One region of the Vibrio sp. ED004 genome, then DNA from elsewhere that is predicted to be linked to it. Evidence: riboswitches for the same ligand, from Rfam matches in the RefSeq annotation. Region 1 holds a riboswitch; the other holds the start of a gene.

The links. A riboswitch is a leader RNA that binds a small molecule or an ion and turns the genes downstream of it on or off. The one in region 1 is predicted to bind thiamine pyrophosphate.
Region 2: linked by a shared signal. The riboswitch ahead of thiC (phosphomethylpyrimidine synthase ThiC) and the one ahead of thiB (thiamine ABC transporter substrate binding subunit) in region 1 are both predicted to bind thiamine pyrophosphate.

What each region holds. Positions count from the first base shown of each region.
Region 1 covers NZ_CP066149.1:1,332,789-1,338,391, reverse strand. The annotation lists gene fbp (class 1 fructose-bisphosphatase) at 1-547, opposite strand, end outside; gene mpl (UDP-N-acetylmuramate:L-alanyl-gamma-D-glutamyl-meso-diaminopimelate ligase) at 818-2,176, shown strand; gene ITG10_RS05895 (flavin prenyltransferase UbiX) at 2,210-2,833, shown strand; TPP riboswitch at 2,877-2,996, shown strand; gene thiB (thiamine ABC transporter substrate binding subunit) at 3,050-4,042, shown strand; gene thiP (thiamine/thiamine pyrophosphate ABC transporter permease ThiP) at 4,127-5,603, shown strand, end outside.
Region 2 covers NZ_CP066149.1:1,647,608-1,653,210, forward strand. The annotation lists gene ITG10_RS07415 (HesA/MoeB/ThiF family protein) at 1-526, opposite strand, end outside; gene ITG10_RS07420 (thiamine phosphate synthase) at 516-1,808, opposite strand; gene thiC (phosphomethylpyrimidine synthase ThiC) at 1,808-3,757, opposite strand; TPP riboswitch at 3,887-3,985, opposite strand; gene crcB (fluoride efflux transporter CrcB) at 4,048-4,431, opposite strand; gene ITG10_RS07435 (multicopper oxidase family protein) at 4,532-5,603, opposite strand, start outside.

The DNA of each region.
Region 1 (5,603 bases):
AGCCGTTTACGCCAGCACCTGTTGTGTATACAAGCATGGTTGAAGAACCGTAAATCACGTAACCCGCGGCTACTTGCTTGTGTCCTGGCTGTAGGAAATCTTCTTGTGTCGGTGGCGTTCCGATAGGAGACACACGACGGTAGATAGAGAAAATTGTACCAACAGATACATTCACATCGATGTTTGAAGAACCATCAAGTGGATCCATCAGAACAACGTATTTTGCGTTTTTGTTGAGCTCTTTGTTGAACGCGACTGCTTCGTCTTCCTCTTCACTTGCTACACCACAAACTTGGTCACGAGCTTCAAGAGCCGCTTTAAATTTGTCGTTCGCGTAAAGGTCTAGCTTTTGCTGTTCTTCACCTTGCACGTTGTCTGTACCAACAGCGCCAGTGATGTCGACTAGGCCGGCCTTGTTGATCTCACGGTTAACAATTTTTGCAGCAAGTCGAATAGACGACAAAAGGGATGATAGATCACCGCTTGCATGGGGGAAGTCACTCTGTTTCTCAACAATGAACTCACCAAGGGTGCGCATCTCAGACATGTTATTTCCTTAAACTTCTCTCAATATTAGGGGGGATTTGAGCACTGTAGATTCGGCCTCTTGAGTGGGCTTTATTCATCTAGACGCTTACCTAAATTCTAAAGGTTAGATCTTTTTAATGGTAATGAACTAAGCGACACAGATCTCACTTACTATGTCGACTCAATTTGTTTTGCATTGCCGCTCGCTTTTAATCGTCATTTAATGATAATGAGTGCAAGTAGTTTGATTTAGACATGGTTCATTTAGCCAAGCGTTTGGAAGCAATTTATGCATATTCATATCTTAGGAATTTGTGGCACCTTCATGGGTGGTGCTGCGGTATTGGCTCGTCAATTAGGTCACAAGGTTACCGGTAGTGACGCGAATGTTTACCCGCCAATGAGCACCTTATTGGAGTCTCAAGGGATTGAAATTATTGAAGGGTTCGACCCTAGCCAATTAGAACCAAGGCCAGACCTTGTGGTCATCGGTAATGCGATGAGCCGTGGTAATCCGTGTGTTGAGTATGTATTGGATAACAACCTTAGATACACATCTGGCCCGCAGTGGTTGCAAGAGTTCTTATTACATGATCGTTGGGTTTTGGCGGTATCGGGCACGCATGGCAAGACAACAACATCGAGCATGCTGGCATGGGTCCTTGAAGATTGCGGTTACGCACCAGGCTTCCTTGTAGGTGGTGTATTGGGTAACTTTGGTATCTCAGCTCGTCTGGGCGAAAGCATGTTCTTCGTTGTGGAAGCTGACGAATACGACAGTGCTTTTTTCGATAAACGCTCTAAGTTCGTTCATTACCATCCAAGAACCTTGGTCATGAATAACCTTGAATTCGATCATGCTGACATCTTCGATGATCTTGAAGCGATCAAGCGTCAGTTCCATCATTTAGTGCGTACCGTGCCAAGCAATGGTCGCATTTTCTCACCGAAGCAAGACACGGCTATTCAAGATGTTCTATCTCGCGGTTGCTGGAGTGAGACTGAGTCGAGCGGTGAACTCGGTGATTGGGATGCCAAGAAGCTAGTTAAAGACGGCTCTAAGTTTGAGGTTTACTTCCAAGGCGAATGTGTTGGTACGGTAGATTGGGATTTAGTCGGCGACCACAACGTTAACAACGCCTTAATGGCGATTGCGGCGGCAAGACATGTGGGTGTAACACCGGATTTAGCGTGTGAATCGCTGGCGACTTTCATCAACACCAAGCGCCGTTTGGAGTTTAAAGGTGAGGTGGCTAGTGTATCTGTTTATGATGATTTTGCACATCACCCAACCGCGATTGAACTTACGCTCGGTGGTTTACGTAATAAGGTCGACACGAAAAAAATCATTGCCGTTTTAGAGCCTCGTTCAGCCACCATGAAACGCGGTGTGCACAAAGAAACCTTGGCTGATTCGCTCAAGCAAGCGGATTCTACCTACTTATTCCAACCAGATAACATTGATTGGTCTGTACAGGATGTCGCGGATGCTTGTCATCAACCTGCACACGTCAGTGATGACATGGATGCATTCGTTGCTAAAATTGTCTCAGAGGCACAAGCGGGTGACCAAATTTTGGTAATGAGTAATGGTGGCTTTGGTGGTATTCACCAGAAATTGTTGGATGCGTTAGCCCTTAAAGGTTAACCCAAGACCTTATAATTTGAAGTAACTGAGAACATGACAAAACACGATAAAGCGATAACTCTTGCTTTCACTGGCGCATCTGGTGCGCCTTATGGACTGCGTTTACTCGAATGCTTATTAGCAGCCGATTATCAGGTGTATTTACTGATATCGTCGGCTGCGCGAGTAGTCTTAGCGACAGAGCATGAACTTAAGTTACCTGCTGGACCGGAAGCGGCGAAACAAGCTTTGGTTAAGCATCTTGGCTGTGATCCAGAAAAGCTGGTGGTGTGTGGCAAGGATGACTGGTTCTCACCAGTTGCCTCTGGTTCAGCTGCACCGAAGCAGATGGTGGTGTGTCCGTGTTCTGCGGGTAGCTTGGCTTCAATTGCTCATGGCTTATCGGATAACTTGATAGAGCGAGCAGCAGACGTAGTTATGAAAGAGCGAGGTCAGCTGTTATTGGTGGTTCGTGAGACGCCATTTTCTACGTTGCACCTAGAGAACATGCATAAACTCTCAACCATGGGCGTGACGATCATGCCTGCAGCTCCGGGTTTTTATCATCAACCTAAATCGATCGAAGACTTGGTTGATTTTATGGTGGCGCGCATTCTAGACCATCTTGGTATCGAGCAAGGTTTAGTGCCACGTTGGGGGTACGATCAACGTAATTGATCCAAACTTGATAGCTTATTGTTAAAATTCGAATTACAATTCTGAACACTCATCGGGGAGCGAACCATTCAAATAATGAATGCGAGCTGAGATCAAGCACACGCTTGGGACCCGTAAACCTGAACCAGATAATGCTGGCGTAGGAATTGAGTTAGGAACAACCTCTACCGTTCTCCTCCCTCAAACCTGTGCCGCTCAGACCATGGAGAGCGTCCAGTGAAATTCACATTAACTACCCTTGCTGTTACTACAGCGATCTCTTTTTCTGCCTTCGCTGCAGACAACACTTTGAGTGTATACACCTATGACTCTTTTGCTGCGGATTGGGGCCCTCGTCCTGCCGTTGAAAAAGCATTTGAAGAGAAGTGTGGTTGTGATGTGAATTTTGTCGCGCTTGAAGATGGCGTGTCTATTCTTAACCGCTTGCGTCTTGAGGGCGGTAACAGCAAGGCTGACATCGTATTAGGTCTAGATAACAACCTAATGGCTGAAGCGAAAGCGACGGGTTTATTGGCTGAGCACAAGGTTGATACTTCATCAGTAACACTGCCTAATGGTTGGGATGACAATACCTTTGTACCTTATGACTTTGGTTACTTTGCCTTTGTATATAACACCGATAAACTAACAAACCCGCCTAAGAGTTTGAAAGAGCTGGTTGAGCAGCGTGATGATCTGAAGGTTATCTACCAAGATCCACGTACTTCAACACCTGGACAAGGCATGATGTTATGGATGAAATCGGTTTATGGTGATGAAGCAACGGCAGCTTGGAAGAAGCTAGCTCAGAAAACCGTTACGGTAACCAAAGGTTGGTCTGAAGCTTACTCTATGTTTCTAGAAGGTGAGTCTGACTTGGTTCTGTCTTACACAACTTCTCCGGCTTATCACATCATTGCAGAGAGTGATTCTAAGTACGCAGCAGCGAGCTTCGAAGAAGGACATTACACTCAGGTGGAAGTGGCTGCTAAGGTTAAAGGCAGTAAGAACGAAAAGCTCGCTGATGAGTTTATGGCGTTTATCCTAAGTGATGAGTTCCAATCGGCGATGCCGACAGGTAACTGGATGTACCCAGTAACAGATGTTGAGTTACCAAAAGGCTTTGAGCAGTTAACAGTACCGCAGACAGCGTTGAGCTTTAGCTCTGAAGAGATCGCCGAGAAGCGTAAGCCTTGGATTCGTGAATGGCAGAGTGCACTTACTTTTTAACTTATTTTCAAAAAACTAGCTTTCTGTATTTAAAGGTTCATTTGTGATGTTTGGAGTGAACCATTTACGGTAAAAAATCAATTTATGATAAAGAAAACACCTAAGGTCGGGATCTGGGTTGCGATACTCATTACCGCCTTCGTGGTTTCAGCAGTTGGGGCATTGCTTAGCAATGCCCCTTCTCTTGATATCAGCCAAGTATGGTCAGATCCTTACTATTGGCATGTAACGAAATTCAGCTTTTATCAGGCGACACTCTCAACAGTGCTGAGTGTTGGCTTTGCTATACCTATTGCACACGCTCTGTGCCGCAGACAGTTTTTTGGACGAGCCTTGTTATTAAGATTGTTCGCGTCGACCTTGGTTCTGCCTGTGTTAGTCGGCGTGTTTGGTTTGCTAGCGATTTACGGCAACAGTGGTTGGTTAGCTAAGTTCTTGGCGAACTTCGACATTGAGCTACCATTCTCGATTTATGGCTTGAATGGTATTTTGTTGGCGCACGTTTTCTTTAATCTGCCTTATGCCAGCCGTTTACTTTTGCAAGCGTTAGATACTGTGCCTGCCGAGCAGCATAAACTCTGTGCTCACTTAGGCATGAGTCATTGGAATAAATTTAAATGGGTTGAATGGCCGAGGCTAAGACAGCAATTACCGCATGTGTGTGGCTTGGTCTTCATGTTGTGCTTCACCAGCTTTGCTACCGTGATGGCGTTGGGTGGTGGTCCAAAATCAACTACCATTGAGCTAGCCATCTATCAAGCAATCAAATTCGACTTTGATCTGCAGGCTGGCGCGTTACTCGCGATATGGCAAATGCTACTGTGTGGCGTATTAGCGGTGAGTATTCAGCGTTTGTCTAAGCCTATATCTGTGACGGCTAGCCAGCTGTCGGAAGAGAAGTATTTGGTTAAGGACAGCTGGTGGTCAAAAGCTTGGGATAGCTTTTGGATCATCATAGTCTCAATACTGGTATTGCCGCCATTAGCCATGGTTATTCTAAGTGGTATTAACTCTCAGGCGCTCACTGTACTGAGCAGTGAGCCGTTTTGGGCAGCATTAATGACCTCGGTTCGAGTTGCTTCCCTTGCAAGTATTATCGCCGTTGGTATTGGTATCGCGATCCTTCTAACCAGTCGCGCATGGCGTTTGCAGAACAAGAACTTTAGAGCGGACAAGATTGAGCTGATTGGCACTATTATTTTGGTGACGCCGGGCTTGGTGATAAGTACAGGTCTGTTCTTATTACTGCGTTCGTTTACCGATGTGTTTAGCTTGGCTTTCTTTATCGTGATTGCCGTAAACAGTTTGATGGCGCTGCCTTACGTGATTAAAACCTTGGCTCAGCCTATGCTGCATCTTTCTCAGCAGTATCAGTATGTGTGTGCAAGCTTAGGAATGACAGGATTCACTCGCTTTAGGCTGGTGGAGTGGCGTGCATTACGTAAACCTATGGCGCAGGCTTTCTCAATCAGTTTTATGTTGGCGATGGGCGACTTAAGTGCAATTGCCTTATTTGGTAGCCAAGACTTTAGAACTCTGCCTTTGTATCTATTCCAATTGT
Region 2 (5,603 bases), 310 kb from region 1:
GGAAAAGGCAGTGGTAACACCCTTTCTGGTTCTGATAATCAAAGACAATAAATTGACCTTTCCAGCCGATTGCAGAACCCGATATCAAAGGTGTATTAGCTTTAAAACAAGCTCGGTTAACCTGCTGGCGTGACGCGAAGTTGTCAGTACAATCCAACACGAGATCAGCCAACATGACTTCTAATTCAAGTTGGCTTTCACTCATTCGTAGATTGATGGTTCTTACTTGGCTTCGACCATTGAGCTCATTCAGTTGTTGTTTAAGTGCTTCGACCTTAGGTAAACCTAATTGGCTCTCCTTGAACGCTACCTGTCTCTGAAGGTTGGACGAATCAACACAATCATCATCGACCAACACAATTCTTCCCACACCAGAAGCTGCGAGATAGAGAGCAGCAGCATTACCCAAGCCACCACAACCAATAACCAACACATGGCTGTTTAACAGGTTTCGTTGACCTTGCTCACCTATCTCAGGTAAGGCAATTTGTCGTTGGTAACGAATGAACTCAAAGTCACTCAACATAGCTAGGCTCCCGCATAACCTCTTTGCTAAGCGTTGAAGAGCTAGGAGCCATTAGCTTGTCGAAGAATTCGATCACTTTTTGTGGGTCTTCCGCTAATGTAATCGCACGTACAACAGCTAAGCTCGATACACCACAATACCAAACCTGCGCAGCTGTCGATTGGTCAATACCACCAATTGCAACCGTCGGATAACCAGTAAGTTCTTCTGTATATGGGATGGTATCAATTAGCTGCTGGTACAGAGATAAACGCACCAAACCTTGAGGCTTCGATGGCATCTCTTTCGTTGTGGTCGGAAATATATGGCCTAGTGCAATGTAGCTTGGATTGATTTGGACGATGCGTAGCAACTCATAATAACCATGAGTTGATAGACCGATCTTAATACCCGCTTGGCTCAGTTGGGAAAGGTTTGATTCCTCAATATCCTCTTGCCCCAGATGCACACCAAAAGCACCATGCTTAAGTGCAAGCTGCCAGTAATCGTTAATAAAAACCTGAGCGTTATGTTCTCGACCAAGTTCGATCGATCGTGCGACTTGTTGCTCTAAATCGGCTTGTTGAGGATTCTTAATACGCAGTTGGACGGTATTAATTCCGAGTTTAAGCAACCTTTCTATCCACTCAACATCATCAACCACCGGGTATAAGCCGAGGCTATTTTTGCTCAACTCAGGGAAGGTAAGTGATGTCCCTTGGTTGGCCCAACCAACACTGATATCCAGTCGTTCATCTTCTAGGACAGGGATAGGAAAATCTTGATAGTGTGATGGCCATGTTCCACGTGAAACATTCGATGCAGCGCGAGCTAAAGCCAGCGCGTCTTCCAATGGGAATTCCAACGCCAATAAAGTAAGTAGCCAAGCAAAGTGACCGCGACTATCTAATTCTTGAGGAGCTGTAGTGTCACTCTCGATAGCACGATTAGCATCTAAGTGTGACCAGATATCTAACACAGATGAATCATCGGAGACTCCGATATAGACGGTGTTCGAAGCTTGAGTCAAAGCAGTACAAACATCGGTTAAAGCAACTGAATTACTGTAATCAACAACGTGGTTCAATTGCGCTAACTGACACTCCGCCAATGAATCAACATCATGAGCAAAGCCAATAGATAATGCCTGTTGAGCATCAACGATAGAGAAGTATTGAGTTGGGCTTACACCCAACTCAACTGCATCAGTTGCTAAACCTTGTCGTTTAGCAACCAATAGACAGCTTTGAACCTCCCCCGTTAACTCGATGTATTGAGATGGGATGAGAATCTTCACTGTCATTATTCCTCTAATTGAGCTTCTTTTGCGCCTACAGCAGGGTGATAAAGTTCAGAGCCAGTATCACGGAACTCTTGCGATTTTTGACGCATTCCCTCCAACGGGTTATCTAGCATCTTAATCTCGATAGCCTGATCAGCGGCTACTTGTTCAGTGTCTTTCGCATACTCTCGAACTTCTTGAGAAATCTTCATCGAGCAGAACTTAGGTCCACACATAGAGCAGAAGTGAGCAACCTTGCCCGACTCTTGTGGCAGAGTTTCATCGTGGAAAGAACGCGCTGTTTCTGGATCTAAAGCTAGATTAAATTGGTCTTCCCAACGGAATTCAAAACGCGCTTTAGATAATGCATTATCTCGGATTTGTGCGCCCGGATGCCCTTTTGCCAAGTCTGCTGCATGTGCTGCCAGCTTGTAAGTAATCAAGCCAGTCTTCACATCTTCTTTATTTGGTAAGCCCAAATGCTCTTTAGGTGTTACATAGCAAAGCATCGCACAGCCGTACCAACCAATCATCGCCGCGCCAATACCAGAGGTAATGTGGTCATAACCTGGTGCGATATCAGTGGTCAGCGGGCCTAATGTATAGAACGGCGCTTCATGGCAGTGCTCTAACTGCTCGTCCATGTTCTCTTTAATAAGGTGCATAGGTACATGTCCAGGACCTTCAATAATCACCTGAACGTCGTATTCCCAAGCTACTTTAGTCAGCTCACCTAGAGTACGTAACTCCGAGAATTGAGCCTCATCGTTGGCGTCTGCAATAGAGCCAGGACGCAGGCCGTCACCTAGTGACAAAGCCACATCGTACTTCGCACAGATCTCGCAGATCTCGCGGAAGTGTGTGTATAAGAAGCTTTCTTGGTGATGTGCAAGACACCATTTCGCGATGATAGATCCACCACGAGAGACAATACCTGTCACACGTTTAGCCGTCATAGGAACGTAACGAAGAAGCAAACCGGCATGAATAGTGAAGTAATCAACGCCCTGCTCCGCTTGTTCAATCAAGGTATCGCGCATCACTTCCCAGTTAAGGTCTTCGGCTACGCCATTCACTTTCTCAAGCGCTTGATACATAGGAACCGTGCCAATCGGCACTGGGCTGTTACGTAGGATCCATTCACGAGTCTCGTGAATATTACGGCCTGTAGAAAGGTCCATTACGGTATCGCCGCCCCAGCGAGTCGACCACACGAGCTTCTCAACTTCTTCTTCAATCGAAGAGCTTACCGAAGAGTTACCGATATTGGCGTTCACTTTCACTAAGAAGTTTCGGCCAATAATCATAGGTTCTGATTCTGGGTGGTTGATGTTTGAAGGGATGATAGCTCGGCCTTCAGCGACCTCTTTGCGCACGAACTCAGGGGTAATTTCTTTGGGTAGGTTTGCGCCAAAGTTATGACCAGGGTGTTGGTGATTAAGCTGTTCATCAGCGAACTTCTGACGCCCCATGTTCTCACGTATCGCAATGTACTCCATCTCAGGAGTGATAATGCCCTGACGAGCATAATGCAGTTGAGTTACACATTGGTCACCAGTAGCACGACGAATTCGAGGCAGGTTTCCGTAACGAAGGTCATCTAGGGTTTCATCTTCTAAACGTTCTTTGGTGTAAACAGAGCTTACATCATCGAGCAATTCTGTATCACCACGCTCTTCAATCCATTGCTCTCGCAACTTAGGAAGGCCGTTATAAAGGTCTATTTCATGCGTAGGATCGGTATAAACACCGGAGGTATCGTAGACATGAATCGGCTCATTAGGTTCGAATACAGGCTCTTTTTTGGTACCACCAACAAGGCTATCTGCGAGGGATATTTCTCGTACAGGGACTTGAATGTCCTCTCGAGATCCTTGGATGTAAGCTTTTTTTGAATTTGGATAAGGTTGTACGGATAAAGAATCGATGAAATTCTTCGCTTCCAGTCTTGCTTGTTTACGACTCGACATAGCATTTTTCCTTGGCTTTTAGCCATTATTTATAGGGATAAAAATGCTTGACGGATTAGATGCTACAAGAGGGATCACGGTAAGAAATACAGTTGTGATCTGGAGATAGATCTCTAGAAGGATTCTAGTTAGATATCTACTCTTGTTCCCTTCGCAGGTATTAGCCTGATCAGGTTCAACGGATCCCGAGTTAACGGTCTCAGCCATATGGCACTCCGACAAGTTCGATCGAGTATATAAAAACGGCTTGGATAAACCAAGCCGAGTTGTTAACAAATCGTAAGAAAGTTCTAAGACTTTATCAAAAGTTGGAAGCCGATCCATGCAGCCGAGATACTGAGAACCACGTTGAGCAGCACATTGAGCCCCATCTTAAAGAAAGCACCCTGCTGCATAAGAAGTACGTTATCCATCGAAAATGTAGAGAACGTAGTCAGGGCTCCAAGGAAACCAAGGCCGATGATCTGTCTCCATGGTTCAGTCGCAACCATCTCATTTTCAAATGCGGCGATGAGCAAACCCATAATGAAGGAGCCGATTACGTTAACAGTTAGTGTACCGTAAGGAAAACCACGCCCTAACATCACTACACATAACTCTGAAATCAAATAGCGCGAACAAGCGCCAAATGCACCACCAATGGCAATAAAACCTAAAATAGATAGCTGACCCATGAATCCTCCCAAATAACAGTCCCTATATTCTAGCTTTACCGCCGATAAAAGCGAGGGTAGAAACTAAGAATGCATGTGCAAATATTAAACGTTACAGGTGTCACTTAACTTCAATATATCCCATCAAACCCGTTTTCATGTGCTCAATTACATGACAGTGGTACATCCAACGTCCTGGGTTGTCTGCAACAAATGCCGCTTTCGCTCGGCCATTTTTCCCTAGTAACACAGTATCGGTATGGAAAGGTTCTTCTATTTTTTTACCATCTAGTTCCAATACAGTGAATGTATGACCATGAATATGAATTGGGTGGTGGTATTGAGTGACGTTCTTAAGGTCGAATATATAAGTTTTGCCTAACTCTAAAGTCGCCAATGGATCGGGAATATTGTCTTTGCTCATACCCTCCCACGCGCGTTTATTCGTAAGCCAAAACTTAGGCATAGACTTCCCATCTTTAGATACCGGTGAGACTGCTCCTTCCCATTCAAACACAAAATCAATTTCTTCTGCGTTAACGAGATCTAAGTTAGGCACAGGATTGAGAGGCAATGAAGGAAGTATTTGACCTTCTATTAGCGTGGAATCTACAACCTCAAACTCACACAAGGAAAAAGGAAAGCGCCCTTTCATTTGAAGCACATTCACTCGCTCCCCCGCCTTGGGAGCAATCAACCCGAGATCGACACGCATACCTGGGCCAATTTTGTGTTGAGTCAGCTTATAAGATGTCTTTACAGGGTTACCATCAATGGCAATCACCCATGCTTCAGCACCTTCAATAGCTATCGGATAGGTAATCGTGTTATCAACATTCGCGATACGTAGCCTAGTCGTTGCGTGCTGCTTCAATTGATAGATGGGTTCATGTACGCCATTGACGCTACTCCACTCTCCTGGCGTGCCCATACGAGCACTGAGACGAGGAATCATCAAGTCTTTCCACTGGCCTTGTTTGTCGATATGCCAATGTTTAAGCATCAGAGCATGCTCTTCATCGAACTGAACTGGCGCACTCTCTTCGACAATAATAAGCCCGACCAAGCCCATACCAAGTTGCTTAACACTGTTCATGTGCGGGTGATACCAGAATGTACCCGCATCTGGTGGCGCAAACTCATAGACAAACGTTTCACCGGGCATAATAGGAGGCTGACTTAAGAAAGGAACC